3 regions of the Streptomyces rectiviolaceus genome follow, and region 3 is predicted to be linked to each of the others. Evidence: riboswitches for the same ligand, from Rfam matches in the RefSeq annotation. Region 3 holds a riboswitch; each other region holds the start of a gene.
The links. Region 3 has a riboswitch for S-adenosylmethionine ahead of ABD378_RS09965 (aminotransferase class V-fold PLP-dependent enzyme). Riboswitches for the same ligand answer to the same signal wherever they lie in the genome.

Region 1 (11,940 bases), on a different contig from region 3:
TCACCGCCGACGCGAGCCACATCACCGGCCAACCCCTCCGGCAGCACCCCGAACATCCACGCCACCCGGCCGGGCCCGGTGATGGAGATCGGCCCGTGGCGGTACTCCATCGCCGGGTACGACTCCGTCCACGCCCCCGCCGCCTCCCGCATCTTCAGCGCGGCCTCGAGGGCGAGCCCGTACGTCCAGCCGCGACCCAGGAACGTCCACTGCTCAGCGGCCAAGACCGCCGGAGGCAACGGTTCCGACACCGCGAGCTCCGCGTCGACCGCCGCCTCGGCGACCGACTTCACGCCGGGGATGTCACCGAGCCCGGCCCGCAGGAAGGCGAGGGCGGTCGTCGCGAACCGGGTCTGGACGACCGACTGCTCGTCCGCCCAGTCCAGGACCGCCACCGAGTCGGCCGCGTCCATGACCGGCGTCTTCGGGTCGGCGGTCAGGGCCGTGGTCGGTACCACGCCCTTCAGCTCGCCGAGCAGCTCCAGGACCTCCGTCGTCGTACCCGACCGGGTGATGGCGACCACCCGGTCGTACTTCCGCCCCGCGGGGAACTCCGATGACGCGAACGCGTCCGTCTCGCCCTGCCCGGCGGCCTCGCGCAGCGCCGCGTACGCGATGGCCATGAACCACGACGTCCCGCACCCGGTGACGGCCACCCGCTCGCCCGGCTCCGGCAGTCCGTCGAAGGTGAGAGCGGCATCGGCCGCCCGGTGCCAGCAGGCGGGCTGGGTTGCTATCTCTGTTGCGGTACGCGACATGCGTCAAGGCTCCTTGCCAGTGCGGAACTTCACGACGTGCTCGCCGACACTCGGTCGACACTCAAGGGAACGTGACGTGCTTAGCAGCAGCTCGACCCCCACGGCAATGGTGGGACGTCAGTAGTACGCCGTTGCACAAGCGATACTGAGGTGGTGTAGACCTTGCGTCCATACGCGAGGGAAAATCGCAGTTCACATAGATCTTCGAGGGTGGGAACAGCTGTGCAGCGGCGCGCGACAGGACTGACCGCGGCGATAGCCGCACTGGGCATGGCGGCGGTACTCGCCGGCTGCGGTGGTCCCGGCGATTCAGGCGACGTCACCCTCAAGCTGGTGGCCGCCGACTACGGCGACTCCAAGGCCAACAGCTCCCAGAAGTACTGGGACAAACTCGCCAAGAAGTTCGAGGCCGAGAACCCCGGCATCAAGGTCGACGTCAGCGTCTACTCCTGGACCGACGTGGACCGCAAGGTCAAGGAGATGGTCAAGGCGGGCGACGCCCCCGACCTGGCCCAGATCGGCGCGTACGCCGACTATGCCGCGCGGGACAAGCTGTACCGCACCGAGGACCTGGTCTCCATCTCCACCCAGGCCGACTTCATGGCTCCCCTCGCCGAGGCGGGCGAGGTCAAGCGCGTCCAGTACGGCATGCCGTTCGCCTCCTCCACGCGCCTGCTCTTCTACAACGAGAAGATCTTCAAGGACGCAGGACTCACCCCGCCGCAGAGCTGGACCGACCTGGCGGCCGACGCCAAGGCGCTCAAGGCGCGCGGCGTGAAGATCCCCTACGCCCTGCCGCTCGGCAAGGAAGAGGCGCAGGCCGAGACGATGCAGTGGCTGCTCAGCGGTGGCGGCGGCTACACCGACAACGTCGGCACGTACGACATCGACTCCACGCAGAACGTGAAGACCTTCACCTGGCTGAAGGACGAGCTCGTCGGCAAGGGCCTGACGGGCGCCACGCCCCCCGCCAAGCTCGACCGCGCCGAGGCCTTCGCCGCCTTCACGCGCGGCGACGTGGGCATGCTCAACGGCCATCCCACGCTGATGCAGATGGCCGCGAAGAAGGGCGTGAAGTACGGCATGGTGCCGATGCCCGGCGTGAACGGCCACGCCCAGTCCACGATGGGCGTCGCCGACTGGATGATGGCCTTCAAGCAGAAGGGCCACCGCGAGGAGATCGGCAAGTTCCTCGACTTCGCCTACAGCACGAAGAACGTCCTGGACTTCTCGCGCGAGTACGACCTGCTGCCCGTGACGAACTCCGCCGCCGAGGAGATGACGGGCAACAAGAACGACAAGGCGCTCGCCGAGTTCCTTGACGAGCTGCCCACGTCGCAGCTGTACCCGGTGGGCAAGACGTCCTGGGCGCAGGTCTCCGTCGACGTCAAGAAGTACATCGGCAAGGCCGTCGACACGAACGGCAATCCGGCGTCGATCCTCAGCCAGCTCCAGACCAAGGCGGCGACCGAGGAGAACGCGGAATAGCGTGTCGGGCATGACCGATGCCACGGAAGACGACGCGTTCCCCGACACCGGGCTCTCCGAGCGCGACCGCGCGATCCTCGCCCTGGAGCGCCGCGACTGGGTGACAGGTCCCGGCGCGAAGGAGCGGGCCGTGCGCGAGCAGCTCGGCCTGGTGCCGGTCCGCTACTACCAGCTCCTGAACGCCCTGCTCGACGACCCCCGCGCCCTCGCGCACGATCCGGTGACCGTCAACCGGCTTCGGCGGGTTAGGGAGTCCCGGCGCGGGGAGCGTTGAGCGTAGGGTCTGGCCCATGGGTGACCTTGAGTACTCTGCCGAGCTGCCCGAGCCCGTGACCCCCGCGGGGCGCGAGGGCCTCGCCGCGCTCCTCGCGCGCCCCGGCAAGGCCGTGATCGCGCTCGACTTCGACGGCACGCTCGCGCCGATCGTGGCCGACCCCGAACACGCCCGCGCCCACCCGGGCGCCGTCCCGGCCCTCTCCGCGCTCGCGCCGAAGGTGCTGTCCGTCGCCGTCGTCACCGGGCGCCCCGCGGGCGTGGCGGTGCGCTACGGCGGCCTCGCGGGTGTCCAGGGCCTCGAACACCTCGTCGTGCTCGGGCACTACGGCGCCGAGCGCTGGGACGCCGTCTCCTCCACCGTGCACGCGGCCGAGCCGCACCCCGGCGTGGCGTCCGTGCGCGCCGAACTGCCCGGCTTCCTGGACACGATCGGCGCCTGGCGCGGCACGTGGATAGAGGAGAAAGGCCGCGCGGTCGCGGTCCACACCCGCCGCGCACGCGACCCGCAGGCCGCCTTCGAGGCCCTGCGCGAGCCGCTCGCCGAACTCGCTTCCCGCCACGGCCTGATCGTCGAACCGGGCCGTCTGGTCCTGGAGTTGCGCCCCCCGGGCATGGACAAGGGCGTGGCCCTCGCCGACTACGTACGCGAAGTGGGCGCCGAAACCGTCCTGTACGCGGGCGACGACCTGGGCGACCTGCCCGCCTTCGCGGCCGTGGAGAAGCTCCGCTCGGACCAGGTGCGGGGCCTGCTCGTGTGCAGCGGCAGCGCGGAGGTCGCGGAACTGGCCGAGCGGGCCGACCTGGTGGTGGAAGGACCGCAGGGCGTAGTGGAGCTACTCGGGGCGATCGCCGCTCAACTGGACTGATCAGCACCGAGGTTGGGCGGGTCGGGGATCGGATTCCCGAAGTAGTCGCGGGTGGTCCCGTCGTCGACCGCCGTGCCCTGACCGCGAGCCGGTGAGCCGGGCTTCAGGCGTACGTCGCCGGGGGCGCCGGGGGTGCGGGAAAGGAAGCGCGGGTCGGCGTTGACGCCGGTGGTGTCGCGGGGCTGCGAGGTGCGCCAGTACAGGTTGTTGCTGAAGGTGCTGACGGTGTCCTTGATGGGGGATCCGGCACCGGGCGCGCCCACAAAGATGTTGTCGCGGAAGGTGACGCCGGTGGGCCCGTTGTTGGAGACGATGGCGGTGTCGGCGCGATGCGTGACCACGGTGTTCCGATAGACCTGCGTATCGGTCGCGGCCCCGCAGACGACGGAGATCACCGCGTACGGAGAGGCCGTGTTCCGGTCGTTGACGCTGATGTTGTCGTGGATGCGATTGCCGTCGCTGACCTTCCCCTCCCCATTGCAGACGAGCAGGAATCCGCCCTCGTTGTCGTGGCTGTAGTTGTAGCGGTAGGTGTTGCGCAGGTTCCCGCCGTCGATGTCGTACGCCATCGAGTCACGCGTCCCGTGGCCACCGGTGACCTCGTTGTACTGGTAGAGCGCGTCCTGCGACTCCCAGGCCCAGATCCCGGCGTTGTAGCCCGCCGAGCGCATGTTGAAGCCGTCCACGTAGTTGTGCTCGACGCGGGCCTTGCGGGTCTCATGGATGACGATGCCGTCGCCGCCGACGTCGTACGCCTTGTTCCGTACGAACTCCACGCCGCTGGAGAGGAGTTCGGCGTCGGCGTCCGTCCCGCTGCCCCAGGTCGACATGGTGCCGATGCCGGTGCGGTCGACGCGGCGGACGGTGGAGTCCTCGACGCGGAGTCCATGGAAACGGGTGGGGGTCTTGGTCCCCTGCACGACGAAGAGGATCCCGCCGGAGGGGTCCGGGTCCTTGAAGTCGGCGCCGTTCACGTCGTGGACGTCGACTCCGTCGACGAGGAAGTGGTCGGCGACGCCGTAATCGGTGAGCTGGACGTAGAGCCCTGCTCGGCGTTCGGTGGTGGTGGCGGGCCCGGTGTTGGAGAGATCGAGGTTCCGGATCTCCCACTGCTCGGTGTCGACGAGATGCAGGGCGGCGCGGGCGCCGTTCGCCTCGATGTGCGGCTTGGCGGCCTTCTTGCTTCCGTAGGCGTCGATCAGCACGGGGGCGCCGGCCGCACCCGCACCTTTGGGAGCCAGCACCCCCGTGCAGCTTGTGCCGCGCCGCAGCAGGAGTTTCTCGCCGGGGGCGTAGGTGTGGGCACTTGCCTTCTCCAGGCTGCGCCAGGCGGTTCCTCCGGTGGTCCCGGCCGCGGAGTCGTCGCCTCTTTCGCAGTCGACGTAGTACGTCGCCGCGTTGGCGGCGGCGCCGGGCGCGGCCGTGGCCGTTGCCCCTGCCAGGGCCAGGGCGGTGAGGGCCACGATGCTTGTGCGGCGTAGGGGCATGCGGGGAAGGTAGCGACCTGTGCGGTCAGCGGCCCATGGACAAACGTGGCCTGAGGTTGGACGGATATTTTCCCCAACCCCGCCCCTTCCCGAAAACTCGCTGGGCGCGAGGGCCTACCTGGGGCTCCGCCCGCCCCAGACCCCGTACAAGATGTCCTCAATCGCCGGACGGGCTGAGAATTCACCTCCGGCCCGGGGAGATCTTTCAGCCGTCCGGCGTTTGAGGACGCCCCGGCGCAGCCGGTTTTCGGGAAGGGGTGGGGTTGGGGAAAAATCAGGCCTGCAGCGCCCGCAGCTGGTCCAGGAACCACTGGGCCGGGGGAAGAGCCGTAGCCGCCGCAGCGAGCCGCTTGGTTCGTTCCGCCCGCTCCTCGAGCGGCATCATCAGCCCCGCGTACAGAGCCGAAGCAGTGCCCGTCACGTCATACGGGTTCACCACCACCGCATCCTCGCCCAACTCCTCACACGCCCCCGCCTCCCGCGAAAGCACCAGCACGCACCCCTCGTCGGAGACGACAGGCACCTCCTTGGCCACGAGGTTCATCCCGTCCCGGATGGGGTTCACCAGAGCCACGTCCGCCAAGCGGTACGCCGCAAGCGACCGCGCGAAGTCGTCCTTCACGTGCAGCACGACCGGGGTCCAACCCTCCACCCCGTACTCGGAGTTGATCTCGTCGGCGAGCGCCTGCACGGACGCCGTGTAGTCGCGGTACACCGCGAGGTCCTGCCGCGACGGGTAGGCGAAGGCCACGTGCACCACCCGCTCCCGCCACTCCGGCCGGGACGCGAGCAGCTCCCGGTACGCAAGGAGTCCCCGCACGATGTTCTTCGACAGCTCGGTCCGGTCGACGCGGACGATCACCTTCCGGTCGCCCCCGCCCCCCACCTGCTCCCGCAGCGCGACAAGACGCTCCTCCACATCCGCCCGCCGCGACCGCTCCCGCAGGAAATCCGCGTCGGCCCCGAGCCCGTGCACCCCGATCCGCGTCCCCGACGTACCGCCGAGGACCGCGACGCAGCACTCCGTGAACGCGTCCGCCCACCGACCCGTCAGGAACGCCGCACGGTCGGCCCCCAGGATGCCGCGGAGCAGTTGCTCCGCGACGTCGTCCGGCAGCATCCGGAAGTAGTCCACCGGCGCCCACGGCGTGTGCGAGAAGTGGCCGATGCGGAGGTCGGGGCGCAGTTCACGGAGCATCCCCGGCACCAGCGCCAGGTGGTAGTCCTGGACGAGGACCGCCGCGCCCGGCGCGGCGCTCTGGGCGAGCGCGTCGGCGAAGGCCCGGTTGTAGGTCTCGTACGACGCCCACTGCGCCCGGAACTCCGGTCCGAAGGCCGGTTCGAGCGGCGTCTGGTAGAGCATGTGGTGGACGAACCACAGCACCGAGTTCGCGATCCCGTTGTACGCGTCGGTGTGCACCCCCTCGTGCGAGCCGGCGTCGATGTCGAGCATCCGGACTCCGGGCTCGCCCACCCCGCGCCGCACGGCCTCCCGGTCGCCGTCCCCCAGCGCCGCGCAGACCCACAGGGCGGCGCCGGTCTCGGACTCGCCGATCGCGCTGAGCCCGGAGACGAGCCCTCCGCCGCCCCGCTTGGCCGTCAGTTCGCCGTTCTCCTCCAGGGCGTATGTGACGGGGCCGCGGTTGGACGCGACGAGGACCTGTGCGGCGGCGTGCTCGGAGACCATGTGCCGAACCTAGCCCTTCGGGGGAGAGCTCAAACGTACGGCCGGACCCGTTGCGGGCCCGGCCGTATACGTTCAGGTGCCTGCGTCCGTGCGTCTAGTCGCGCCTGCTCCTTGCCGCCGCCACCGCGAGCGCGCCCAGTGCGCACAGCGCGATCGCGAGGCCCGCGTACAGCATCGTGTCCGAGTTGCTGCCCGTCTCGGCCAGCTGCCCCGGACCGTCCGCGCGTCCCACGGGGCCGCTCCGCGGTTCCTGCGGGGCGGGCCGTGCCTGCACCCGCTGAGCGAGGACCGCCGAGGTGCACGGGTCGTCGCCGCCCGGGGCGGATCTGGGGCAGTTGCTGCCGGGTGCCGTCACGGTGCTGACCCTGACCTGGCCCGCCGTGCAGGAGACCTTCACCTGCTGGGTGACGGTGACCTCGCCGTGCGGGCGGACGTCGCCCTTCCAGACGTACTTCGAACCCTGCTCGGTGACCGTCCCGCTGCTCGCGACGGGCTTCGAGCCGGGCGTCACCTGCCAGGACGCGGTGGCTCCGGTGCGCGTGCTGCCCGAGGGGTTCTTGATGGTGATGGTGTTCTTGACGCTGCTGCACACCGGCGCGGCCCGCTGTGCGGGCACGTTGGTGATCTTGACCGGTGGCTGCTTCCGCTCTTTTTCCTTGGCCTCGCCGTCCGCGGCGGTGGCGCAGCGCGCCGCCCTGTCCGCGGGCGTCGTCGGGCAGCCCATGACCGTGTTGCCGGTGGTCCTGAAGTCGCCGTACGGCGATTCGTCGTAGCGCTTGGCGAAGGGCTCGATCACATCCGCGGCGGCGGGCACGGCCGCGGCGCCGAGCGCCCCGGCCGCGAGGCCTGCCGTGGCCATGGCCACGCCACCGATGCGTCGCGCGCTTCCCATTACCTGTCTGACCCACATAAGTGGGAAATGTAGACAAAACGCCCGGCCTTGGGTGGTTACGCCACGCGGCGGGCCGCGTACTCCGCGATGTCGGCCATCGGCGGCCGCTCCTCCGTGTCCACCGCATGGGTGCGCGGCTCGAACCCTTGCTCGCCCCGTTCGAACTGCGTGAGCTCGGGGCGTACGAGATGGCCGCGCGCGAGCCGCAGCTGCGCCGTCCGGTAGATCGCCGCGGCCATCCGGCCAAGGGCCTGCCCGTCCTGGTGCCGGTGCTTGCGCACACCGACGTCCACCTGCGCGAGCGCGTCCAGGCCCACGGTGTGCAGCGCGTCGACGAGCAGGCCCAGCTCCACTCCGTAGCCGACGGGGAACGGCAGCCGCTCCAGGAGGGACCTGCGCGCCGCGTACTCGCCGCCCAACGGCTGGACGAATCCGGCCAGTTGGGGCCAGTGCATATTGAGCAGCGGGCGCGCCATCAGCTCGGTGACCCGGCCGCCCTGACCTGCGGTCCCGGCCAGCGGGCGGTCGTACATCGCCTTCACGAAGGCCACGTCGGGCTCGGTCAGGAGCGGGCCCACGATCCCGGTGACGAAGTCCGCCGAGAACTCCTTCAGGTCCGCGTCGACGAACGCGACGATGTCACCGCCGGTCACCAGGAGCGAGCGCCACAGGACCTCGCCCTTGCCGGGCACCGCCGGGATGCGCGGCAGGATCTCGTCCCGGTGCACGACCCGGGCGCCTGCCTCCCGCGCCACCTCGGCCGTGCGGTCCTTCGAGCCGGAGTCGATCACCACGAGCTCGTCGACGAGCGAGGCCTTCTCGACCAGCTCACGGCGGATCTCGGCGACGATCTCGCCGACCGTCTCCTCCTCGTCGAGCGCGGGCAGGACGACACTCACCGAGGCCCCGGACGCTCGTTTGGCGGCGACGAGTGCGCTGAGCGGACGGTCGGCAACGGACCAGGAACGCCTGGTCAGCCAGCGCTCGGCCTCTTCCAGCACGGGTGGCTCCTCCTGTGTGTGGCCTACATGTGATCCATCTCGCGGTTCGGACGACTATCTCAAGGGTCCAGGCCGTCGGTTACAGTCTTGAACAACGCGGATGACCATCGCATGTCGGGGGTCATCGCGTAACAAATGCCCGGGGCCCATGAATCCCCGGCGCCATACCGCTCATCCAGAGGGGCAGAGGGATACGGCCCGTTGAAGCCCCGGCAACCATCCCGCCGACCGCGCACGCGAGGTCTCGGTGGGGAAGGTGCCAATTCCGTCTCGTGACGAGATGCGTCACGGGGAAGATGAGGAGAAAGGGCCTCGCCTCCATGGCTGCGCAGACTGTCGAAACGAACGACACCACCCCCTCCACCTCGGCTGCTGACCGGGGATCCGTGGACCTCGGCCCCGCATCGGGCCTCTCCTGCCGCGAGTGCGGCGAGCTCTACGCCCTTGGCCCGATCTTCGCCTGCGAGGCCTGTTTCGGCCCGCTCGAAGTCGCGTACGACCTGCCGACCGGTGACCCCGAGGCGCTGAGGAAGCAGATCGAGTCCGGCCCCGACAACATCTGGCGCTACGCGCCCCTGCTGCCCGTCCCGGCGGACGTGGCCGAGAAGCCGAACATCAACCCCGGCTGGACCAAGCTCGTCAAGGCCGACAACCTCGCCCGTGAACTCGGCGTCGAGCAGGGCAAGTTGTTCGTCAAGGACGACTCCGGCAACCCCACGCACTCCTTCAAGGACCGCGTCGTGGCGCAGGCCATCGAGGCGGCGCGTGCTTTTGGATTCACGACGTTGTCGTGCTCCTCCACCGGCAACCTCGCGGGCGCCGTCGGTGCCGCAGCCGCCCGCGCCGGCTTCCGCTCCTGCGTGTTCATCCCGCACGACCTGGAGCAGGGCAAGGTCGTCATGGCCGCGGTCTACGGCGGCGAGCTCGTCGGCATCGAGGGCAACTACGACGACGTGAACCGCTTCTGCTCCGAGCTCATCGGCGACCCGCTCGGCGAGGGCTGGGGCTTCGTGAACGTGAACCTGCGGCCGTACTACGGCGAGGGTTCCAAGACCCTCGCGTACGAGATCTGCGAGCAGCTGGGGTGGGTCCTTCCCGACCAGCTGGTCATCCCGATCGCATCGGGCTCGCAGCTCACGAAGATCGACAAGGGCCTGAAGGAGCTCATCAAGCTGGGTCTCGTCGAGGACAAGCCTTACAAGATCTTCGGCGCGCAGGCCGAGGGCTGCTCCCCGGTGTCGACCGCCTTCAAGGCGGGCCACGACGTCGTGCGCCCCCAGAAGCCGGACACCATCGCCAAGTCGCTCGCCATCGGCAACCCCGCCGACGGGCCGTACGTCCTGGACATCGCGCGCCGCACGGGCGGTGCGGTGGAGGACGTGAACGACGAGCAGGTCGTGGACGCGATCAAGCTGCTCGCCCGGAGTGAGGGGATCTTCGCGGAGACCGCCGGTGGTGTGACGGTCGGCGTCACCAAGAAGCTGATCGAGGCGGGGCTCATTGATCCCTCCCTCACCACGGTCGTGTTGAACACGGGTGACGGTCTCAAGACCCTGGACGCTGTTGCCGAGACGTCTCAGGCGACCGCGACCATTCGCCCCAGCCTGGATGCGTTCCGCGCCGCTGGGCTTGCAGGCTGAGCTTGCTCGTTTACCTGCGGACCGTTGTGGCTGGTCGCGCAGTTCCCCGCGCCCCTGAAGGGGCCCCACGCACCCCGAGGTGAATTCATGAGCGTCAACGTCCGCATTCCCACCATTCTTCGCACCTACACCGGCGGTCAGTCCGAGGTTGCCGCCGAGGGGGCGACCCTCTCCGAGGTCATCGCCGACCTGGAGGCCAAGCACGCCGGTATCGCGGCCCGTGTCCTGGACGACCAGGGCAAGCTGCGGCGCTTCGTGAACGTGTACGTGAACGACGACGACGTCCGCTTCGAGCAGGGTCTTGAGACCGCGACGCCGGACGGTGCCGGGGTGTCGATCATTCCCGCCGTCGCCGGTGGTTGATCCTTTAAAGAAACACCCTGCGTAATCATGATTGCCCCCTCCGCGAGAGAAGCGGAGGGGGCAATTCCATGTGGTTGAGCGCGGTACAGTTGGGAAGCGAGCTTCCCCGTTTGTGCCGAGCGCATATACGAAGTCGCCCTGAGGGCGACAAGAAGTAGCCAAAGTGCACTGCCCATTTGCCCCTCCCGTGGCATTTGTCTGGCCCGACTTGCCCTGAACTCCGGCGAATTCTCCGCATATTACCGATCAGGCGTGCCCAGAATTCTCGTCCGATTGACCTGTTGCAGAGGGCAGTTGGACAGATACATTCAGCCGCGGTCGACGCGTTCCGGCGCACGCCTCCACAACCCATTGGGGGGGTGAGGTCTGACCCGGGTCCGCGAAGTGCGGGTCCGTGCAAGGGCCAGTAATAGGGGAGTTAGGCATGGCTCAGGGCACCGTCAAGTGGTTCAACGCGGAGAAGGGGTACGGCTTCATCGCGGTCGACGGTGGTGCGGATGTTTTCGTCCACTACAGCGCGATTCAGATGGACGGCTACCGCACCCTTGAAGAAGGTCAGCGAGTGGAGTTCGAGATCTCGCAGGGCCAGAAGGGTCCGCAGGCGGACATGGTCAAGCTCGCCGTCTGATCTCGGCGCGATCGGCCAGCGACTTAGCGAGTGACGAGGGGCCCGTATCCCGACAGGGGTACGGGCCCCTCGTATGTCCGGCCGCATCCCGCCCCGTCCCGCCGCCCCGTCCCGCCGCATCGTCCCGTCGTGCGGGCCTGGGCGCGCGCCCCCTCGTGCGTCTGGGATCCGTGAGAGGCGCTTGCACTCGTAGGGGTCGAGTGCTAATCATTGGGCTTAGCACTCTCCCAGTGAGAGTGACAGAACTTGGATCGGGTCGGTGAGGCCCGCAGGCCGGGTGGGGCAAGGAACCACACGGTTTGCAGGCCGTCCGTCGCGGGCACTGGCGCGATCCGGAGCATGCCACCCCTGTCCGGGAGGACCACTTCACATGGCCAAGATCATCGCGTTCGACGAGGAGGCACGGCGCGGCCTCGAGCGCGGCATGAACCAGCTCGCCGACGCCGTCAAGGTGACCCTGGGCCCCAAGGGTCGCAACGTCGTCCTCGAGAAGAAGTGGGGTGCCCCCACGATCACCAACGATGGTGTTTCCATCGCCAAGGAGATCGAGCTCGAGGACCCGTACGAGAAGATCGGCGCCGAGCTGGTCAAGGAGGTCGCGAAGAAGACGGACGACGTCGCCGGTGACGGCACGACGACCGCGACCGTCCTGGCGCAGGCGCTGGTCCGCGAGGGCCTGCGCAACGTAGCCGCCGGTGCCAACCCGATGGCCCTCAAGCGTGGCATCGAGAAGGCCGTCGAGGCCGTCTCGGGCGCCCTGCTCGAGCAGGCCGTCGACGTGGAGACCAAGGAGCAGATCGCTTCCACGGCCTCCATCTCCGCCGCCGACACCCAGATCGGCGAGCTCATCGCCG
Region 2 (7,670 bases), on a different contig from region 3:
TGACAGAAGCATTGACGTGCCCTTGCCACCCTCCTACTTTTTGGTCGGTAATCCGAACTGTGTCCGGTATATCGAACGAACAGATCAGGGATGAGGCACCCATGGCCCCCGCACCCGCCAGAAGAGCCGTCCTGCGTGCCGCCGTTCTCGCGGCGGCGGCGCCGGTGATCCCGTCTCTCGCCGCAAGCAGGGTGGGCGCCGCTCCGCGATCCGTGGTTCCTGCGAGTGCGCAGCCGTTCGCGCTGGGGAACGTCGCGCTCCGCGAGGGTGTCTTCGCCGCCAAGCGTGCCCTGATGCTCGACCACGGCCGGGGCTATGACGTGGACCGGCTGCTGCAGGTGTTCCGCGCCAACGCCGGGCTCTCCACCCGGGGCGCGGTGGCCCCCGGTGGCTGGGAGGGGCTCGACGGCGAGGCGAACGGAAACCTCCGGGGCCACTACACAGGCCACTTCCTGACCATGCTCTCCCAGGCCTACGGCAGTACGGGCGAGAAGGCGTACGCCGACAGGATCAGCTCCATGGTCGGGGCGCTGACGGAGGTCCGTACGGCGCTCCGCCGCGACCCGGAAGTCCTCAGCGTCCCCGGCAAGTTCGGTACGGCCGCGGAGAATGTGAGGGGCTCGCATCAGTACGTCGATCTGCCGTCCGGCGTCCTCGGCGGCGCCACGGACGTGACCCTCTCGGCCTGGGTGAAGCCCGCCCACGAAGCCGACTGGACCCGGATCCTCGACTGCGGCAACGACGCGAGCCGTTACCTCTACCTGGCCGCCCGCAACGCGGACGGAGTCCCACGCTTCGCCATCACGTCGAACGGGCCGGGCGACGAGCAGGGCATCAACGGCACCACGCCACTGGCCCTGCACGAGTGGAGCCACGTGGCGGTGACGATCGAGGGCGCCACCGGCACGCTCTACGTCAACGGCACCGCGGTCGCCGCCAACACCGCGATGACCCTGGACCCGTCCGCGCTCGGCCCGCTGAAGAACAACTGGCTCGGCCGCTCCAACTACGCGGCCGACCCCGTCTTCGCCGGCGCGTTCGACGAGGTCAACTTCTGGTCGCGGGCGCTGACCGCCGCCGAGATCGCCGGGCTCGAGGACGCGCGCGCCGCCGGTTCACCGGCAGGAGCGGGGGACTTGGCGTCGTACGCCTTCGACGAGACCGACGGCGGCTCCTTCGCCGACAGCTCCGGCCGCGGCCGGCCTGCCACCCTGCGCCGCACCTGGGGCGGACCGAGCCATCCGGGGTTTCTCGCGGCGTACCCCGAGACGCAGTTCATCACCCTGGAGTCGATGACCAAAGGTGACTACACGGTGGTGTGGGCGCCGTACTACACCGCCCACAAGATCCTGCGCGGTGTCCTCGACGCCTATCTGCACACGGACGACGCCCGGGCGCTGGACCTCGCGTCGGGCATGTGCGACTGGATGTACGCCCGCCTCTCCGGACTGCCACGGACCACCCTGCAACGGATGTGGGGCATCTTCTCCAGCGGGGAGTTCGGCGGCATCGTCGAGGCGATCTGCGACCTGTACGCCATCACCGGCAAGGCCGAACACCTGGCGCTGGCCCGCCTCTTCGACCTCGACAAGCTCATCGACGCGTGCGCCGCGGGCGACGACACGCTCGACGGGCTCCACGCCAACCAGCACATCCCCATCTTCACCGGACTGCTTCGGCTGTACGACGAGACGGGGGAGCGGCGCTACCTCACCGCCGCGAAGAACTTCTGGGGCATGGTCGTCCCGACCCGCATGTACGGCATCGGCGGCACCAGCACCGGCGAGTTCTGGAAGGCGCCCGGCGTCATCGCGGGAACGCTCGGCGACACGACCGCCGAGACCTGCTGCGCGTACAACCTGCTCAAGCTGAGCCGGGCGCTGTTCCTCCACGAGCAGGACCCCGTGTACATGGACTACTACGAGCGGGCCCTGTACAACCAGGTCCTCGGTTCGAAGCAGGACAAGGCCGACGCGGAGAAGCCGCTCGTCACGTACTTCATCGGCCTGCTGCCGGGCCATGTGCGCGACTACACGCCCAAGTCCGGGACGACATGCTGCGAGGGCACGGGCATGGAGAGCGCCACCAAGTACCAGGACTCCGTCTACTTCCGGAAGGCCGACGGCTCCGCCCTGTACGTCAACCTCTACAGCCCCTCCACGCTGACCTGGAGCCAGAAGGGCATCACGGTCACGCAGACCACCGACTACCCGAGGGAACAGGGCACCACGCTCACCGTCCGTGGCTCCGCCGCCTTCGATCTGCGGTTGCGCATACCGGCCTGGGCGGGGAGCGGATTCGCCGTGACCGTCAACGGCAAGAAGGTGAGAGCCGATCCGGTCCCCGGAAGCTACTTCTCCGTGTCCCGGACATGGCGCGACGGTGACACCGTCCGGGTCTCCGTTCCCTTCCGGCTGCGGGTGGAGAAGACCCTCGACAAGCCGGAAGTCCAGGCCCTGTTCTACGGACCGGTCCACCTGGTGGCCCGCGACAGCCGTACGTCGTACCTCCGGTTCGGTCTCTACCGCAACGCGGCACTCTCCGGAGACCTGCTGCCCACGCTCACCCCGGTCGCGGGCAAACCGCTCCACTACACACTCGACGGCACCGGCCTCGCGCCCTTCTTCGAAGGCACGGAGGACCCGACGCACGCCTACTTCCAGCGGGCCGAACCCAAGGTGGTCCTCGGCACGATCGACTCCGGCGTCACCAATCCGGCAGGTCCCGACGGCATGACCCTCCTCGACGAGATCTGGTCGGCCGCTCCCTTCGGGGACAAGGGCGCGCTGGTCAAGCACGTCCAGGCCACCGCGGATTCCTGGGTGGCCGCAGGACGGCTGAGCGCGCCGGACGGCAAGAAGGTGGTGAGCACGGCGAAGGAGGCGTCCTACGTGCGGTGAACGGGGCCCGGGCGAGGGTGGTTGGCGTGGAAGGCCGGGTGCTCGTGCAGGCGGCGGACGTAGGTACGTACGTGGGGGTAGCGGTGGGTGGCCTCGGCTTCGTCCGGGGTGAGGCGTTCGTCCGGGGTGAGGTGGACGAGTGTTGCCCACAAGTCGACGTCCGCCGCGGTGAGTTGGCCGCCCACGAGGTAGGGGTGGGAGGCCAGACGGCGGTCGATCTGGTCCAGCGTCGAAGGGGTGAGTGGGGTGAGTGGGGTGAGCGGGGTTGCGAGGAGTTCGTGCCAGGTGTCGATTCGTGCGGCCAGGGCCGGTGGGCGCAGGAGGGTGAGCGGGCCACGGCCGTGCGCGGAGAAGCGACAGGCGAGGTCGCGCAGGATGTCGGGGGTGTGGTTGCTGACGACGTGCCCGCTCCATCGGTCGCACAGGGCGGGAACGGTCAGCGGGCCGTCGAAGTGGTGCTCGGTGGCCTCGTAGTGGCCGTGCAGCGAGTCGAGTGCCGCCATGGCGGTGGTGTCCGGTGTCAGGAGTGTGGTCGTGACCGCGTCCCTGAGCCCGAGCAGGTCGAGAGTGATCGAGACGCGCAAGGAGCGGGGACACCCTGCCGAGAGGTACAGGTGATAGCGGTGGGGGGCTGGATAGAAGCCGCCCGCCAGGTCGGCGCCGATGCGGCTGCGGATCGGCGACGGACGGGCGCCGAGTGGACTGGGCATGGCTCTCCAGACAGGTGAGGGGGCGCCGACCGCGCGCACGGCGTCGGTGGCACAGCGGGGGAGAGGGGGGAGAGGGGGATCCGGGGCCACGGAGGGCCGCATGAGGAAGAGAGCCGAAGCGATGACGCCTCGTCTCCGTGGACGTCTCTTCTGCGGGACGACGTCAGGCGGCTGGAGCCGAGGCGCTGCACACGCGCAGCAGGTCGATGTGCAGACGCCGTGTCAGGAGGCGGGGGCGGGGCCGTCCCGCGGGCAGGGGACGCCGTGGGGTGCTTTTCCTCTCACCGACCGCCCTGGACATGTCCACCAGCCCTGCCGTCGAGGCCCGTTGCGTCCGGAGCCGCGCTTGCCCACCATCGTGACCGTCACCGGAAGTCTGGATCCGGGCACCAGGCGCCGTCAAGAAGGCGTGGAACTCCCGGCGTGGAAGCGGAACAGAAGGCGCGGCCCCGCGGTTGTCCCTGACGGAGGCGGACGACGAGGCACCTACGGCGATGTGAGCACGCCCATGATCCACAGGCATTGCGCACCGCCACGGACCTCACGTAACGTCCCGAGCAGGTTACGAGCGTCAGCGTCAAGCCCTGGCTTGCTGACCGGCAACCCTCCCACGCGGCGGGGTGCTCCAGGTGAGGACCAGGCGGTGCCCGACCAGGGTTCCGCAAGCGCGAGACCGGCGAGACTGGCGAGGCCCCAGGCCCGCCGGCCGGAAGGGCGGAGGTGACGGACGTGGCACTTGTGCCGCCCGCGTTGCCCGCCCCTCGCGTCATGGTGATCGCTCCGAGCCGCCAGGTGCATCTGTACTCCCGGCCGCACATCGACCTGCAGCGTGTCGCCGGCGCGCTCTGTCGTTCCTGACCCGTCACCCCGCCGCCGCACCCTCGGAGCCGAGGGGCCGGTGTTCTCGTACGGTCGATCAGGAAGGCACTCCTCCGTGTCGTCATCACCTTCACCTTCATCCGCGCTGCCCTCTTCCGCTCCTTCCTCCGCGCTGCACCTCGCCGTCGCGCTCGACGGGGCGGGCTGGCACCCGGCCGCGTGGCGCGAACCGGCGTCCCGCCCCCGGGAGTTGCTCACCGCCCAGTACTGGGCCGATCAGATCACCGAGGCCGAACGCGGCCTGCTCGACTTCGTGACGATCGAGGACGCCCTCGGGCTGCAGTCCTCGCACTTCACCGAACCCGACGGGCGCACCGATCAGGTCCGCGGACGGCTCGACGCCGTCCTCATCGCCGCCCGCGTCGCCCCGCTGACCAGCCACATCGGACTGGTGCCGACGGTGGTGGCCACGCACACGGAGCCCTTCCACATATCCAAGGCGATCGCCACGCTCGACTACGTGAGCACGGGCCGCGCGGGCGTACGGGTCCAGGTGTCGGCACGCCGCAACGAGGCCGCGCACTTCGGACGCCGCACCTTCCCCGCCTTCGGCATCGAGGACCTCGACGACCCCGCCGTCAGGGAGTTGACCGTCGACCTCTTCGACGAGGCGGCCGACCACGTCGAAGCCGTGCGCCGGCTCTGGGACAGCTGGGAGGACGACGCGGAGATCAGGGACGTCGCCACCGGCCGCTTCATCGACCGCGACAAGCTGCACTACATCGACTTCGAGGGCAAGCACTTCAGCGTCAAGGGGCCCTCGATCACGCCACGGCCGCCACAGGGCAGGCCCCTGGTCAGCGCGCTCGCCCACGAGGCAGCGAATGACGCGCCGTTCCGGCTTCTCGGCCGCTCCGCCGACATCGGATACGTCACCCCGCGCGACGCCGGGCACGCACGCGTCGTCGTCACGGCGGTCCGTGCCGAACAGGACGCGGCAGGGCGGACCGGCGAACCCCTGCATCTCTTCGGTGACCTGGTCGTGTTCCTCGACGACGACCCGGCCGCCGCCACGGCCCGCAGGGAGCGTCTGGACGCCCTCGCCGGTCACCCGTACACCAGCGACGCGCGAGTCTTCACGGGTACACCGGCGCAACTGGCCGAACTTCTCCTGGAGTTGGGACAGGCCGGTCTTACCGGGTTCCGGCTGCGTCCCGCCGTCATCGGCCACGACCTCCCGGCGATCACCCGCGGCCTGGTGCCCGAACTGCAGCGCCGCGGCGCCTTCCGGCACGCCTACGAAGCCGACACCCTGCGCGGCCTGCTGGGCCTCGCCCGCCCCGCAAGCCGCTACGCCGCCACCGCCTGAGCCGGACCGGAAGGGACCCCTCATGAGCAAGTCACCGGACAAGCCGCTCAAGCAGATCCACCTCGCGGCGCATTTCCCCGGCGTCAACAACACCACCGTATGGAGCGACCCGGAGGCCGGAAGCCATATCGAGTTCAGCTCCTTCGCGCACTTCGCGCGGACCGCGGAGCGCGCCAAGTTCGACTTCCTGTTCCTCGCCGAGGGGCTGCGGCTGCGTGAACAGGGCGGGAAGATCTACGACTTGGACGTCGTCGGGCGGCCCGACACCTTCGCCGTCCTGACCGCGCTCGCCGCCGTCACCGAACACCTCGGCCTGACCGGCACCATCAACTCCACCTTCAACGAGCCCTACGAAGTGGCCCGTCAGTTCGCCAGCCTCGACCACCTCTCGGGCGGACGCGCCGCGTGGAACGTCGTGACCTCCTGGGACGCCTTCACCGGCGAGAACTTCCGCCGTGGCGGATTCCTGCCGCAGGAGGAGCGCTACTCCAGGGCGAAGGAATTCCTGAGTACGGCCAATGAGCTGTTCGACTCCTGGCGCGGTGACGAGATCGTCGCGGACCAGGAGAGCGGCACCTTCCTGCGCGACGCCCAGGCGGGCGCCTTCGTCCACCAGGGTCAACACTTCGACATCCAGGGGCAGTTCAACGTCCCGCGCAGTCCGCAGGGCCGCCCGGTCATCTTCCAGGCCGGTGATTCGGAGGAAGGGCGCGAGTTCGCGGCGGCCGGCGCGGACGCGATCTTCAGCCGGTACAGCACGCTCAAGGAAGGTCAGGCGTTCTACACGGACGTCAAGGGCCGCCTCGCCCGCCACGGCCGCACCCACGACCAGCTCCTCATCCTGCCCGCCGCGACCTTCGTCCTCGGGGACACGGACGCGGAGGCGGAGGAACTCTCCCGGGAGGTGCGGCGCAAGCAGGTCAGCGGCGCCACAGCGATCAAGCACCTGGAGTTCGTCTGGAACCGCGACCTCTCCGCGTACGACCCGGAAGGCCCGCTGCCCGACATCGACCCTGACGTCGGCGAGCACACCATCGCCCGCGGCCGGGCCCAGGTGCGGATGTACCGCGACCCGCTGGCCACCGCCCGGGAGTGGCGCGAGCTCGCGGCGGCCAACAAGTGGTCGATCCGCGACCTCGTCATCGAGACCGGCAACCGCCAGTCCTTCGTGGGCTCCCCGGCCACCGTCGCCGAGACGATCAACTCCTTCGTCCAGGCCGACGCGTCCGACGGGTTCATCCTCGTTCCGCACATCACCCCGGGCGGCCTCGACGCCTTCGCCGACACCGTGGTCCCGCTGCTCCAGGAGCGCGGCGTCTTCCGCACGGAGTACGAGGGCACCACCTTGCGCGACCACCTCGGCCTGGCCCACCCCGACGCCGAGGCGCGCTTCCCTGAGCCCGAGTCAGAGCCCGTGCCCGCACCCGTGCCCGCGTCGGCCGACCACTGAGGAGGAGCACCACCCATGTCAGCCATCCCTCTCGGCGTCCTCGACCTGGTCCCGGTCTCGTCCGGCTCCACCGCGGCCGGGGCGCTGCACAACTCCATCGACCTGGCCCGGCGGACCGAGCAATTCGGCTACGCCCGCTACTGGTTCGCCGAGCACCACCTCAACCCGGGCGTGGCCGGCACCTCACCCGCGGTCGTCCTCGCCCTGACCGCCGCCGCGACGTCGACGATCAGGCTCGGGGCAGGGGCCGTACAGCTCGGTCACCGCACCGCACTCTCCACGGTCGAGGAGTTCGGCCTGATCGACGCGCTGCATCCCGGGCGCCTCGACCTGGGCCTCGGCCGCTCCGGCGGCAAACCGCCCGGGACGCCCGCCGCCCCGGCGCCCACCGCGACCCCCGTCGTCGACGGCCGCGCACCCAA
Region 3 (11,940 bases):
GCGTACTGGCTGTACCTCTTCGGCTCGCTCATCGCGGTGGCCGGCTTCCTCACCCCGCAGGGTGCGGCCGACTTCGGCTGGTTCGCCTACTCCCCGCTGTCGGACGCCGTCCGCTCGCCGGGCATCGGCGCCGACATGTGGATCATGGGTCTGGCCTTCTCCGGCTTCGGCACGATCCTCGGCTCGGTCAACTTCATCACCACGATCATCTGCATGCGCGCACCCGGCATGACGATGTTCCGGATGCCGATCTTCGTGTGGAACGTCCTGCTGACCGCGGTTCTGGTCCTGCTGGCCTTCCCGGTTCTGGCCGCCGCGCTGTTCGCCCTGGAGGCGGACCGTAAATTCGGTGCCCATATCTTCGACGCCGGCAATGGCGGCGCGCTGCTATGGCAACACCTCTTCTGGTTCTTCGGCCATCCAGAGGTGTACATCATCGCGTTGCCATTCTTCGGAATCATTTCCGAAGTCATCCCGGTCTTCTCCCGTAAGCCGATGTTCGGCTACATGGGTCTGATCGGCGCGACGATCGCCATCGCGGGTCTCTCCGTGACCGTGTGGGCGCACCACATGTACGTCACCGGTGGCGTGCTCCTACCGTTCTTCTCCTTCATGACGTTCCTGATCGCCGTGCCAACAGGCGTGAAGTTCTTCAACTGGATCGGAACGATGTGGAAGGGCTCACTGAGTTTCGAGACACCGATGCTCTGGGCCGTCGGCTTCCTGATCACCTTCACCTTCGGTGGTCTGACCGGCGTCATCCTGGCCTCGCCGCCGATGGACTTCCACGTATCCGACTCGTACTTCGTGGTCGCGCACTTCCACTACGTCGTCTTCGGCACCGTGGTCTTCGCGATGTTCTCCGGATTCCACTTCTGGTGGCCGAAGTTCACCGGCAAGATGCTGGACGAGCGGCTCGGCAAGATCACCTTCTGGACGCTGTTCATCGGCTTCCACGGCACGTTCCTCGTGCAGCACTGGCTGGGCGCCGAGGGCATGCCGCGTCGTTACGCGGACTATCTCGCGGCCGACGGCTTCACTGCTCTGAACACGATCTCGACGATCGCCTCGTTCCTGCTCGGTCTGTCGATACTGCCGTTCTTCTACAACATCTGGAAGACCGCCAAGTACGGCAAGAAGATCGAGGTCGACGACCCGTGGGGCTACGGCCGCTCGCTCGAGTGGGCGACGTCCTGCCCGCCGCCGCGGCACAACTTCCTCACCCTGCCGCGGATCCGTTCCGAATCCCCGGCGTTCGACCTGCATCACCCTGAGATCGCGGCTCTCGACCAGCTCGAGAACACCGGCCACGGTGACAAGGCGCTCGCGGGCGGCAAGGAGGCCGGCAAGTGAAGGTCCAAGGCAAGATGTTCATCTGGCTGAGCGTCTTCGTGCTCGCCATGGCGATCGTCTACGGCTGGTGGTCGAAGGAGCCGGCCGGTACGACCGCGCTTTTCCTGGCCTTCGGCCTGTGCATCATGATCGGCTACTACCTGGCCTTCACGGCCCGGCGTGTCGACGCGGCCGCACAGGACAACAAGGAGGCCGACGTAGCGGACGAGGCCGGCGAGGTGGGCTTCTTCAGCCCGCACAGCTGGCAGCCGCTCTCGCTGGCCATCGGTGGCGCGCTCGCCTTCATGGGCGTCGTCTTCGGCTGGTGGCTGCTGTACTTCTCGCTCCCCATCCTGATGATCGGCCTCTTCGGCTGGGTCTTCGAGTACTACCGGGGCGAGAACCAGACCCAGTGAGTCTGTGACTCCCCGCTTCACCGAGGGCCCGGACACTCCGTCAGGAGAGTCCGGGCCCTCGGCGTGTTGCGCTTGACACTCGTACGGGTCACTCGACGCGCCGAGGCCGATGAACCTTCATACCGTGTGTTTATGAGCCACTCACCGCGAATCCGCACGGTACTGAGCTGCACCATGCTGGTGGCCGCCCTCGGGGTGGGAACCACGGCGTGCGGCAGCTCCGACGGCCATCCGCTCTCGGCGAAGCCGTACGACGCGGCAGGCCAGATCGCCTTCAACAGCCCTGTGGGCAGCCAGAAGGCGGATCCGGACAAGCCCTTGGAGGTCACCGCCCAGGGCGAGGACGGGCGCATCACCGATGTGACGGCCACCGACGCGCAGGGACGGTACGTGGCGGGCGAACTCGCCGCCGACGGCGCCCGGTGGCACAGCACGGCGCCCCTCGCGGCGGGCACGCGCTACACAGTGCGGGTCAGCACCGAGGACGAGGATGGTTCGCCGGGCCGCAAGGTCATGACCTTCGACACGAACGCCGCGGCGAAGAAGAAGCGCCTCGACGTCACCTTCGGCCCCGATTCGGGCAAGTACGGCGTCGGCCAGCCCGTCACGGCCAAGCTGAGCGCCAAGGTGAAGGACAAGAAGGGCAGGGCCGTCGTGGAGCGCGCCCTGAAGGTCGATACCCAGCCCGCCACGGAGGGCGCCTGGCACTGGGTGGACAGCAAGACGCTGCACTACCGCCCCAAGGAGTACTGGCCCACGGGCGCGACCATCAACGTACGGAGCAACCTCGAGGGCATCAAGGTCCGCGACAGGCTCTGGGGCGGCGCCGCCAAGCCGCTGCGGCTGACCATCGGCGACCGCATCGAGGCCGTGACGGACGCCGGGTCGCACTGGATGACGGTCTATCGCAACGGCGAGGAGATCAACTCCATGCCGGTGACCACGGGCAAGCCCGGCTACTCCACGCGCAACGGCGTCAAGGTGGTCCTCGGCAAGGAATACGCCGTACGTATGACCAGTGCCAGCATCGGCGCATCGGACTTCTACGACAAGATGGTCTATTACGCGACGCGGGTCACCGACTCCGGTGAGTACGTGCACGCCGCGCCCTGGTCGGTCGGCTCGCAGGGCAACGCGAACACCAGCCACGGCTGCACCGGAATGAGCACCGGCAACGCCGCCTGGTTCTACGAGACCGTCCGGCAGGGCGACATCGTGAGGGTCGTCAACAGCTATGGCGCGGACATGGATCCGTTCGGCAACGGCTTCGGCGACTGGAACGTCGACTGGAAGGACTGGCGGGACGGCAGCGCCCTGTTGGGCGGCGTCAAGGAAGGCCCCACGGCGGTCGACGCGGCCCGGCTCCGGCCGCAGGTCTGATCCGCCGCAGGAGACCCCGAGAAGCGCCGAGAAGCGCTGAGAAGCGCTGAGAAGCGACGAGAGGGGGCCCGCGCGACGCGCGGGCCCCCTCTCGGTGTGCCAAGTGCCGCGTCAGGCCTGGACGGCCAGCCTGTCGCGCAGCAGAGAGGCCAGGGAGTTCGCGAACTCGACCGGATCGACCGGAAGAGTCACGGCGGCCTCCGCGCGGCTCCAGGTGGCCAGCCAGGCGTCCTGCGGGCGCCCCATGAGGAGAAGCACGGGCGGGCAGTGGAAGATCTCGTCCTTGAGCTGACGGCAGACCCCCATGCCGCCGATGGGCGTGGCCTCGCCGTCCAGGACGCAGACGTCGACGCCGCCCCGGTCGAGCTCCTTCAGCACGGCGGGCAGCGTCGCGCACTCGATGAACTCGACCGCGGGAACGTCCGCCGCCGGCCTGCGTCCGGTGGCCAACCGGACCTGCTCGCGGGTGCTCGCGTTGTCGCTGTAGACCAGCACCGTGGCGGTCGGCTGCATTGTTCCTCCGCTTCGTTGAGGGCATTTCGCCGGGGACCGATGCGCGGATGCTACTCCTCCGGACACCCCGTCAACAGCGGTTCGGACAGGCCTTCGATGGGCCATACGGGCAGGACACACCCCGCAGACACTCCGAACGGCACCCCCCGGGGTGAGGGCGGGATAAGCGACCGACATAATGTCGGTCGTGGCGACAGCAACGACAGTAGATACCGGGCACGCGCACCCGCCGGTCAATCGGCCGAACCTCACCAGCGTCGGAACCATCATTTGGCTCAGTTCCGAGCTGATGTTCTTCGCGGCCCTCTTCGCGATGTACTTCACCCTGCGATCGGTGACAGGACCTGAGCACTGGAAGGAAATGGCGTCCGCGCTGAACTTCCCGTTCTCGGCGACGAACACCACGATCCTGGTGCTCTCCTCCCTCACCTGCCAGCTAGGCGTGTTCGCCGCTGAGCGTGGTGACGTGAAGAAGCTCCGGATGTGGTTCATCGTCACCTTCATCATGGGTGCGGTCTTTATCGGCGGTCAGGTGTACGAGTACACCGAGCTGGTCAAGCACGAGGGCCTCTCGCTCTCGTCCGACCCGTACGGCTCGGTCTTCTACCTGACCACCGGCTTCCATGGCATGCACGTGACAGGCGGCCTGATCGCCTTCCTGCTGGTTCTCGGCAGGACGTACGCGGCCAGGAAGTTCACCCATGAGCAGGCGACCGCAGCCATCGTCGTGTCCTACTACTGGCACTTCGTCGATGTTGTCTGGATCGGTCTCTTTGCCACGATCTACATGATCAAGTAAACGGGGGGCCGGGCTCAGACGGGCCCGACGTTCCGACTCATTCCAGAAGCATCGACGCAGAAGATCCTGACACCGGGGTAATCCGTGAAAAAGCTCTCCGCACGACGACGCCACCCGCTGGCGGCGGTCGTCGTACTACTCCTCGCGCTGGCGGCCACCGGGGGGCTGTACGCCGCGTTCGCACCCGCGGACAAGGCGCAGGCCGAAGACACCGCCCAGTCCCTCGCCATCGACGAGGGCAAGAAGTTGTACTCCGTGGGCTGCTCCAGCTGCCACGGAACCGGCGGTCAGGGGTCCTCCGACGGTCCTAGCCTGGTGGGCGTCGGCGCAGCCGCCGTCGACTTCCAGGTCAGCACCGGCCGTATGCCGCTCCAGCAGCCGGGCGCCCAGGCGCCGAAGAAGAAGGCCATCTACAACCAGGCCCAGATCGACCAGCTCGCGGCGTACATCGCCTCGCTGGGCGCGGGCCCGACCATCCCCACCGAGAAGCAGTACAGCCCGGACGGGGCGGACATCGCCAAGGGTGGCGAGCTGTTCCGCACCAACTGCGCGCAGTGCCACAACTTCACCGGTGAGGGTGGCGCGTTGACGAAGGGCAAGTTCGCTCCTTCGTTGGAGGATGTCTCCCCGAAGCACATCTACGAGGCCATGCAGACCGGCCCGCAGAACATGCCGTCCTTCCCCGACACGATCATGCCGGAGAAGAACAAAAAGGACATCATCGCGTACCTCGACGCGGTCAACGGCGAACAGACCGAGAGCCCTGGCGGTCTCAAGCTGGGTGGTCTGGGTCCGGTCAGTGAAGGCCTGTTCGGCTGGATCTTCGGTCTCGGCTCGCTGATCGCGGTCGCCGTGTGGGTCGCCGCTCGGACCGCAAAGGCCAAGAAGTCATGAGTAGCCAAGAGAAATCAGAAGAGAACCTGCCCGACGTGCAGGAGACCGAGCACGGCTCGGTGGCTGTAGCGGACGAGAACCCGTTCGCCGACCCGGGGCTTCCGCCCCATGAGCATCGTGTCCAGGACATCGACGAGCGGGCCGCCAGGCGTTCCGAGCGTGCGGTCGCCTTCCTGTTCACGCTGTCGATGCTGGCCACGATCGGATTCATCGCCTCGTATGTGGCGTTCCCGGTCGACAAGAGCATCTACATCTTCCCGATCGGCCACATCAGCGCGCTCAACTTCTCCCTGGGCATGACCCTCGGCGTCGCGCTGTTCTGCATCGGTGCGGGAGCGGTCCACTGGGCCCGCACCCTGATGTCCGATGTGGAGGTCGCCGACGAGCGGCACCCGATCGCGGCCGAGCCCGAGGTCAAGGCCAAGGTCATGGCCGACTTCAAGGCCGGTGCCGAGGAGTCGCAGTTCGGCCGCCGCAAGCTGATCCGCAACACGATGTTCGGCGCGCTTGCCATGGTGCCGCTCTCCGGCGTCGTCCTGCTGCGCGACCTCGGTCCGCTGCCCGAGGACAAGCTGCGGCACACGCTGTGGTCCAAGGGCAAGCTGCTCGTGAACATGAACACGAACGAGCCGCTGCGTCCGTCGGACATCCAGGTCGGCTCGCTGACCTTCGCCAAGCCCGAGGGCCTGGAGGAGCACGATCACGACTTCCAGAAGGAGATCGCCAAGGCGGCCCTGATGATCGTCCGGATCCAGCCGGACAACATCAAGGACAAGCAGGAGCTCGAGTGGTCGCACGACGGTGTCGTCGCGTACTCGAAGATCTGCACCCACGTCGGCTGCCCGATCTCCCTGTACGAGCAGCAGACGCACCACGTCCTCTGCCCGTGCCACCAGTCCACCTTCGACCTCTCCGACGGTGCCCGAGTGATCTTCGGCCCGGCCGGTCACGCGCTGCCGCAGCTGCGCATCGCCGTGAACGAAGAGGGCTACCTCGAGGCGCTCGGCGACTTCGCCGAGCCCGTCGGTCCTGCATTCTGGGAGCGCGGATGAGCACTTCGGCGAACGACAACCGTAAGAAGGCACCCGCCGGTGAGCGGGTCGCCGACTGGGCCGACGGCCGGGTGGGGATCTACTCCCTGGCCAAGGCCAACATGCGCAAGATCTTCCCGGACCACTGGTCCTTCATGCTGGGTGAGGTCGCGCTCTACAGCTTCATCATCATCATCCTCACGGGTGTGTATCTGACGCTGTTCTTCCACCCGTCGATGAACGAGGTGGAGTACCACGGCAGCTACGTCCCGCTGCAGGGCCAGCTGATGTCCGAGGCGTTCAACTCGACCATGCACATCAGCTTCGATGTGCGCGGTGGTCTGCTGATCCGGCAGATCCACCACTGGGCGGCGCTGATCTTCCTCGCGGCCATGTTCGTGCACATGATGCGCGTCTTCTTCACGGGCGCTTTCCGCAAGCCCCGTGAGATCAACTGGATCTTCGGCTTCCTGCTGTTCGTCCTGGGCATGTTCACCGGCTTCACCGGTTACTCGCTCCCGGACGACCTGCTCTCCGGCACCGGTGTCCGCTTCATGCAGGGCGCGATCCTGTCCGTGCCAGTCGTGGGCACGTACCTGTCGATGTTCCTGTTCGGCGGGGAGTTCCCCGGCGGCGACTTCGTGGCCCGCTTCTACTCGGTCCACATCCTGCTGCTGCCCGGCATCATGATGGGCCTCCTGGTGGCCCACCTGATCCTGGTCTTCTACCACAAGCACACGCAGTTCGCGGGCCCCGGCAAGACCAACAACAACGTCGTGGGCATGCCGCTGCTGCCGGTCTACATGGCCAAGGCCGGAGGCTTCTTCTTCCTGGTCTTCGGCATCATCACGGCCATCTCGGCGATCGCCACGATCAACCCGATCTGGGCACTCGGTCCCTACCGGCCGGACCAGGTCTCCACCGGAGCCCAGCCCGACTGGTACATGGGCTTCTCCGAAGGCCTGATCCGTTTCATGCCCGGCTGGGAGATCAACGCCTGGGGTCACACGCTCGTCCTGGGTGTGTTCATCCCGCTGATCATCTTCCCGCTGGTCCTGGTGGCGATCGCGGTCTACCCGTTCATCGAGTCCTGGGTCACCGGCGACAAGCGCGAGCACCACATCCTGGACCGCCCGCGCAACGTCCCGACCCGTACGGCCTTCGGTGTCGCGTGGATCACCTGGTACATGGTGCTGCTCATCGGTGGTGGAAACGACCTGTGGGCCACGCACTTCCACCTGTCGATCAACGCGATCACCTGGTTCGTGCGCATCGCGTTCTTCGTCGCACCGGTACTCGCCTTCGTCATCACCAGGCGGATCTGCCTGGGTCTGCAGCGGCGCGACAAGGACAAGGTCCTGCACGGGCGCGAGTCCGGCATCATCAAGCGCCTGCCGCACGGTGAGTTCATCGAGGTCCACGAGCCGCTCAACCAGGAGCAGCTGCACACGCTCACCGCGCACGAGCAGTACGCGCCGGTCGAGATCGGCCCCTCGGTCGACGAGAACGGCGTCGAGCGCAAGGTGACCGGCTCGCAGAAGCTCAGGGCCAAGCTCTCCAAGAGCTACTACGGGGAGGACAACCAGATCCCCAAGCCCACCACCGAGGAGTACAAGGAGATCACGAGCGGCCACGGCCACCACTGATCCTTTGACGCTCTAGCTACAAGGTCGCCACGGCGAGAGCCCCGTCCCATGCATCCAGTGCATGGACGGGGCTCTTTGCCGTCCCCAGGGCTGGATAAGGTGTTCCTGTCCTACGCCTAAACGAACCCAGGAGCGGCAGATGAGCGCTGTGACCCCCGCAGGAGGCAACACCGCGGCGGCCCGTTCCTGGCCGGGTGTGCTGAACGGCCTGCTCGACGGGAACGACCAGAGCGCCGACGACACGGCCTGGGCGATGGACCGCATCATGCGGGGCGAGGCCACCGACGCGCAGATCGCCGGCTTCGTCGTGGCGCTGCGGGCCAAGGGCGAGACCGTGGAGGAGATCTCCGGTCTCGTACGCACCATGTACGAGCACGCCAATGTGATCGAGGTGCCGGGGCGGACCGTCGACATCGTCGGTACGGGCGGTGACGGTGCCAAGACCGTCAACATCTCCACGATGTCCGCGATCGTGATCGCCGGCGCGGGCGCGAAGGTCGTCAAGCACGGCAACCGCGCCGCGTCGTCGGCCAGCGGCGCCTCCGACGTGCTCGAGAAGCTCGGCGTGAATCTCGAGCTCACCCCGCAGCGGGTCGTCGAGGTCGCGGAGGAGGCGGGGATCACCTTCTGCTTCGCGGTGAAGTTCCACCCGGCGCTGCGGTACGCGGGCGGTGCGCGCAGCCAGTTGGGGATCCGGACCGTGTTCAACCTGCTTGGTCCGCTCACCAACCCGGCCCGGGTGCGCGCCCAGGCCGTCGGTGTCGCCGACGCACGGATGGCGCCCATCGTGGCCGGGGTCTTCGCCGAGCGCGGGCACTCCTCCCTCGTCTTCCGCGGCGACGACGGCCTTGACGAGCTGACGACCACGTCGACCTCCCGGGTCTGGGTAGTGCGGGACGGCGCCGTGCGTGAGGAGGCCTTCGACCCGCGGGACGTCGGCATCGACCTCGTCCCCGTGGAGGCACTGCGGGGCGCTGACGCCTCGTACAACGCCGAGGTGGCGCTGCGCCTCCTGGACGGCGAGAGCGGGCCCGTACGGGACGCGGTGCTGCTCAACTCGGCGGCGGCCCTCGTGGCCCTCTCGCCGGGTGAGGGGAGCCTCGTGGAGCAGATCCGCGGCGGCATCGCCCAGGCGGCCGAGTCGATCGACTCCGGGGCCGCGAAGAAGGCCCTGGAGCGGTGGGTGGCGGCCAGCAACCGCTGAGGCCGACCCGAATGTGACGCAAGGCGCAGTCCGGATTCTGGACTGCGCCTTGCGCGTCGAAGATCGTATGGCAAGATGCTGCACAGGTCATGAGTGACAGCGATTAGGCCCCGGCTCGCTGTCCGGCAACCCTCCGTCCGTGGCGGGGTGCCCCGGGTGAAGACCAGGCCGTACGCAGCAAGGCGTATGGCAAGCGCGGACCCCTGCGCACTCGATGAGTGTCGTACCCCTGGGGTCCTGGTCCTCAAGGGAGCAGTCTCGTGAGCAAGCGAATGCGATAGGGCTTCCCGGCCCCTATTCCGCACCCCCTTTTCTCTTCGTCACTGCAGCGCCGTACGGGCGTCCTTGCAGTGAACTCGCCTGCCTTCCCACGGGAGTTCGCCATGTCTGTCACCACCGCTGCCGCCGACAAGACCGTCTGTGCCGCCCCGCTGCCCGTCCTCGGCCGTGACGTCACCGTGCCGCTCGTCACCGGTGGCGAGGTGACCTACGCGGCGCTCGACTACGCGGCCAGCGCCCCGGCGCTGCAGCGGGTGTGGGACGACGTGGCCGCGTACGCGCCGTACTACGGCAGCGTGCACCGCGGTGCCGGGTACCTCTCGCAGCTCTCCACCGACCTCTTCGAGAACAGCCGCGTCACCGTCGCCGAGTTCCTCGGCTGCCGCGAGGACGACCAGGTCGTCTTCACCCGTTCGACCACCGACTCGCTCAATCTCCTGGCCGCGGCCCTTCCGGCCGACTGCCAGGTCTTCGTCTTCGAGACCGAGCACCACGCCTCGCTCCTGCCGTGGCGCGACGCCCGCGTGACGTACCTGAACGCGCCGCGCACCGCCGACCAGGCCGTCGCCACCCTGGAGCGCGCCCTCGCCGACCGCGACCCCTACGGGCCCGCCCTGGTCTGCGTGACCGGCGCGTCGAACGTCACCGGTGAGCTGTGGCCGGTCAAGGAGCTGGCCGCCGCCGCGCACGCGCACGGCGCCCGCATCGTCCTGGACGCCGCGCAGCTCGCGCCCCACCACCCGGTCTCCATCAGCGAGTTGGACGTCGACTGGGTCGCCTTCTCCGGCCACAAGCTGTACGCGCCCTTCGGCTCGGGTGTCCTCGCGGGCCGCTCCGACTGGCTGCGGGATGCCGAGCCCTACCTCGCGGGCGGCGGCGCCTCGCGGAAGGTCGCGCGGCGTACGGACGGCGGCGTGGACGTCGAGTGGCACGACACCGCCGCGCGCCACGAGGCCGGTTCGCCGAACGTCATCGGCGTATACTCCATCGCCTCCGCCTGCAAGGCGCTGACCGAGGCGGGCTTCGACGAGCTCGTCGCCCGTGAGCGCCATCTGATCGCGAAGGTGCGCGAGGGCCTCGCCGACGTGCCCGCCGTGAAGGTGCTCTCGCTCTTCGGGGACGACGCGCCGCGCGTCGGGGTCCTCTCCTTCGTCGTCGAGGGCTGGAACAGCTCGCACTTCGCCGCCGCGCTCTCCGCCGAGTACGGCATCGGCGTACGCGACGGTCTCTTCTGCGCCCACCCGCTGGTGCGCACCCTGCTCGGCAGCGACCCGCAGACCCAGGGCGAGTGCGGCGCCCCCGAGGCCGCGCCCGGCGAGAAGTCCCTGAACGCGATCCGCGTGAGCTTCGGCGCGGGCACCCCGGACGAGCATGTGGAGCGCTTCGTGCGTGCCGTCAAGGAACTCGTCGCGGACGGCGCGCGCTGGAACTACCGCACGGAGGAAGGGCGTTGCGTGCCGGACACCACGGCTGCCTGAGGCTGAGCCTGAGCCTGATTCTTGGTCCGTCCCTTCAGGCGTGACCCCAGGACGATCATCCGCAGGGCCCGCTCGGTCGCGTCGGTGAGGAACTCGCCGCCCCGCCCGAGCGCCTCGGTCAGCGAGACCGGAGCGGGCAGGATCGCGCTGTAGGCGTCCACGCCCTCGGCCCGTACGTGGTGCGCGCCCTGGCCGATCGTGCCCGCGAGGACCAGGACCGGGCGGCCGAACCGCTTGGCGCGCCTTGCCACTTCGGCGGGGACCTTGCCGCGCGGCGTCTGGTGGTCGAGGGCGCCCTCGGCGGTGACGACGAGGTCGGCGCGGGCCAGGCGGGCGTCCAGGTCCAGGTCGTCGAGCAGGACGTCGAAGCGGGGGAGCAGCTGGGCGCCGAGTGCCGCGAGACCTGCGCCCAGGCCACCGGACGCGCCTGTTCCGGGGCCGAGGGAGAGGTCAGCCGTGATCTGCAGGTCGCGGGTCAGGACGTGCGCCCAGTGCTCCAAGGCCGTCGCGAGCTGTTCGACCTGCGTGGGGGTCGCGCCCTTCTGGGGGCCGAAGACGCGGGCGACGCCGCGCTCGCCGGTCAGGACGTTGAAGGGGTTGCAGGCGACGCGGATCTCGGTGTCCTTCAGGCGGGGGTCGAGGCCCGAGGGATCGATGCGGCTCAAACGGGTCAACTCCCTTCCGCCGCGCGGGAGTTCCCAGCCGTCCGCGTCAAGGAGCCGGGCGCCGAGCGCCTGGAGCGCTCCCGCGCCCCCGTCCGACGTGCCGGAGTCGCCGCAGCCCACCAGGATGCGGCGGGCGCCCGCGTCGAGCGCGGCGCTGATCAGCTCGCCGACGCCGTACGTGGTCGTGGCGCCGGGGTCGCGCAGATCGCGCGGGACCAGTGAGAGCCCGGCGACCGCGGCCATCTCCACCACGGCGGTACCGGACGGAAGCAGCGCGAAGTGCGTGCCGATCCGCTGGCCGAC

Region 1: linked by a shared signal. The riboswitch ahead of thrC (threonine synthase) and the one ahead of ABD378_RS09965 (aminotransferase class V-fold PLP-dependent enzyme) in region 3 are both predicted to bind S-adenosylmethionine.
Region 2: linked by a shared signal. The riboswitch ahead of ABD378_RS06170 (putative leader peptide) and the one ahead of ABD378_RS09965 (aminotransferase class V-fold PLP-dependent enzyme) in region 3 are both predicted to bind S-adenosylmethionine.

The regions. Positions count from the first base shown of each region.
Region 1 is NZ_BAAAUG010000038.1:110,475-122,414, reverse strand. Features, by position in the region: gene ABD378_RS13090 (SIS domain-containing protein) at 1-758, opposite strand, end outside; gene ABD378_RS13085 (extracellular solute-binding protein) at 981-2,246, shown strand; gene ABD378_RS13080 (DUF3263 domain-containing protein) at 2,257-2,520, shown strand; gene otsB (trehalose-phosphatase) at 2,537-3,388, shown strand; gene ABD378_RS13070 (right-handed parallel beta-helix repeat-containing protein) at 3,376-4,875, opposite strand; gene ABD378_RS13065 (alpha,alpha-trehalose-phosphate synthase (UDP-forming)) at 5,150-6,562, opposite strand; gene ABD378_RS13060 (LAETG motif-containing sortase-dependent surface protein) at 6,657-7,421, opposite strand; gene ABD378_RS13055 (glucosyl-3-phosphoglycerate synthase) at 7,511-8,455, opposite strand; SAM riboswitch class I at 8,624-8,758, shown strand; gene thrC (threonine synthase) at 8,776-10,095, shown strand; gene ABD378_RS13045 (MoaD/ThiS family protein) at 10,183-10,458, shown strand; gene ABD378_RS13040 (cold-shock protein) at 10,883-11,086, shown strand; gene groL (chaperonin GroEL) at 11,457-11,940, shown strand, end outside.
Region 2 is NZ_BAAAUG010000022.1:91,698-99,367, forward strand. Features, by position in the region: gene ABD378_RS06160 (beta-L-arabinofuranosidase domain-containing protein) at 102-2,900, shown strand; gene ABD378_RS06165 (glutathione S-transferase C-terminal domain-containing protein) at 2,888-3,610, opposite strand; SAM riboswitch class IV at 4,171-4,284, shown strand; gene ABD378_RS06170 (putative leader peptide) at 4,379-4,468, shown strand; gene ABD378_RS06175 (LLM class flavin-dependent oxidoreductase) at 4,545-5,798, shown strand; gene ABD378_RS06180 (NtaA/DmoA family FMN-dependent monooxygenase) at 5,821-7,248, shown strand; partial or broken gene ABD378_RS06185 (LLM class flavin-dependent oxidoreductase) at 7,264-7,670, shown strand, end outside.
Region 3 is NZ_BAAAUG010000029.1:60,576-72,515, reverse strand. Features, by position in the region: gene ctaD (aa3-type cytochrome oxidase subunit I) at 1-1,353, shown strand, start outside; gene ABD378_RS10005 (cytochrome c oxidase subunit 4) at 1,350-1,748, shown strand; gene ABD378_RS10000 (L,D-transpeptidase) at 1,881-3,128, shown strand; gene ABD378_RS09995 (DNA-binding transcriptional response regulator) at 3,240-3,641, opposite strand; gene ctaE (aa3-type cytochrome oxidase subunit III) at 3,820-4,440, shown strand; gene qcrC (cytochrome bc1 complex diheme cytochrome c subunit) at 4,525-5,334, shown strand; gene qcrA (cytochrome bc1 complex Rieske iron-sulfur subunit) at 5,331-6,386, shown strand; gene qcrB (cytochrome bc1 complex cytochrome b subunit) at 6,383-8,011, shown strand; gene trpD (anthranilate phosphoribosyltransferase) at 8,151-9,215, shown strand; SAM riboswitch class IV at 9,301-9,417, shown strand; gene ABD378_RS09965 (aminotransferase class V-fold PLP-dependent enzyme) at 9,599-10,972, shown strand; gene ABD378_RS09960 (glycerate kinase family protein) at 10,924-11,940, opposite strand, start outside.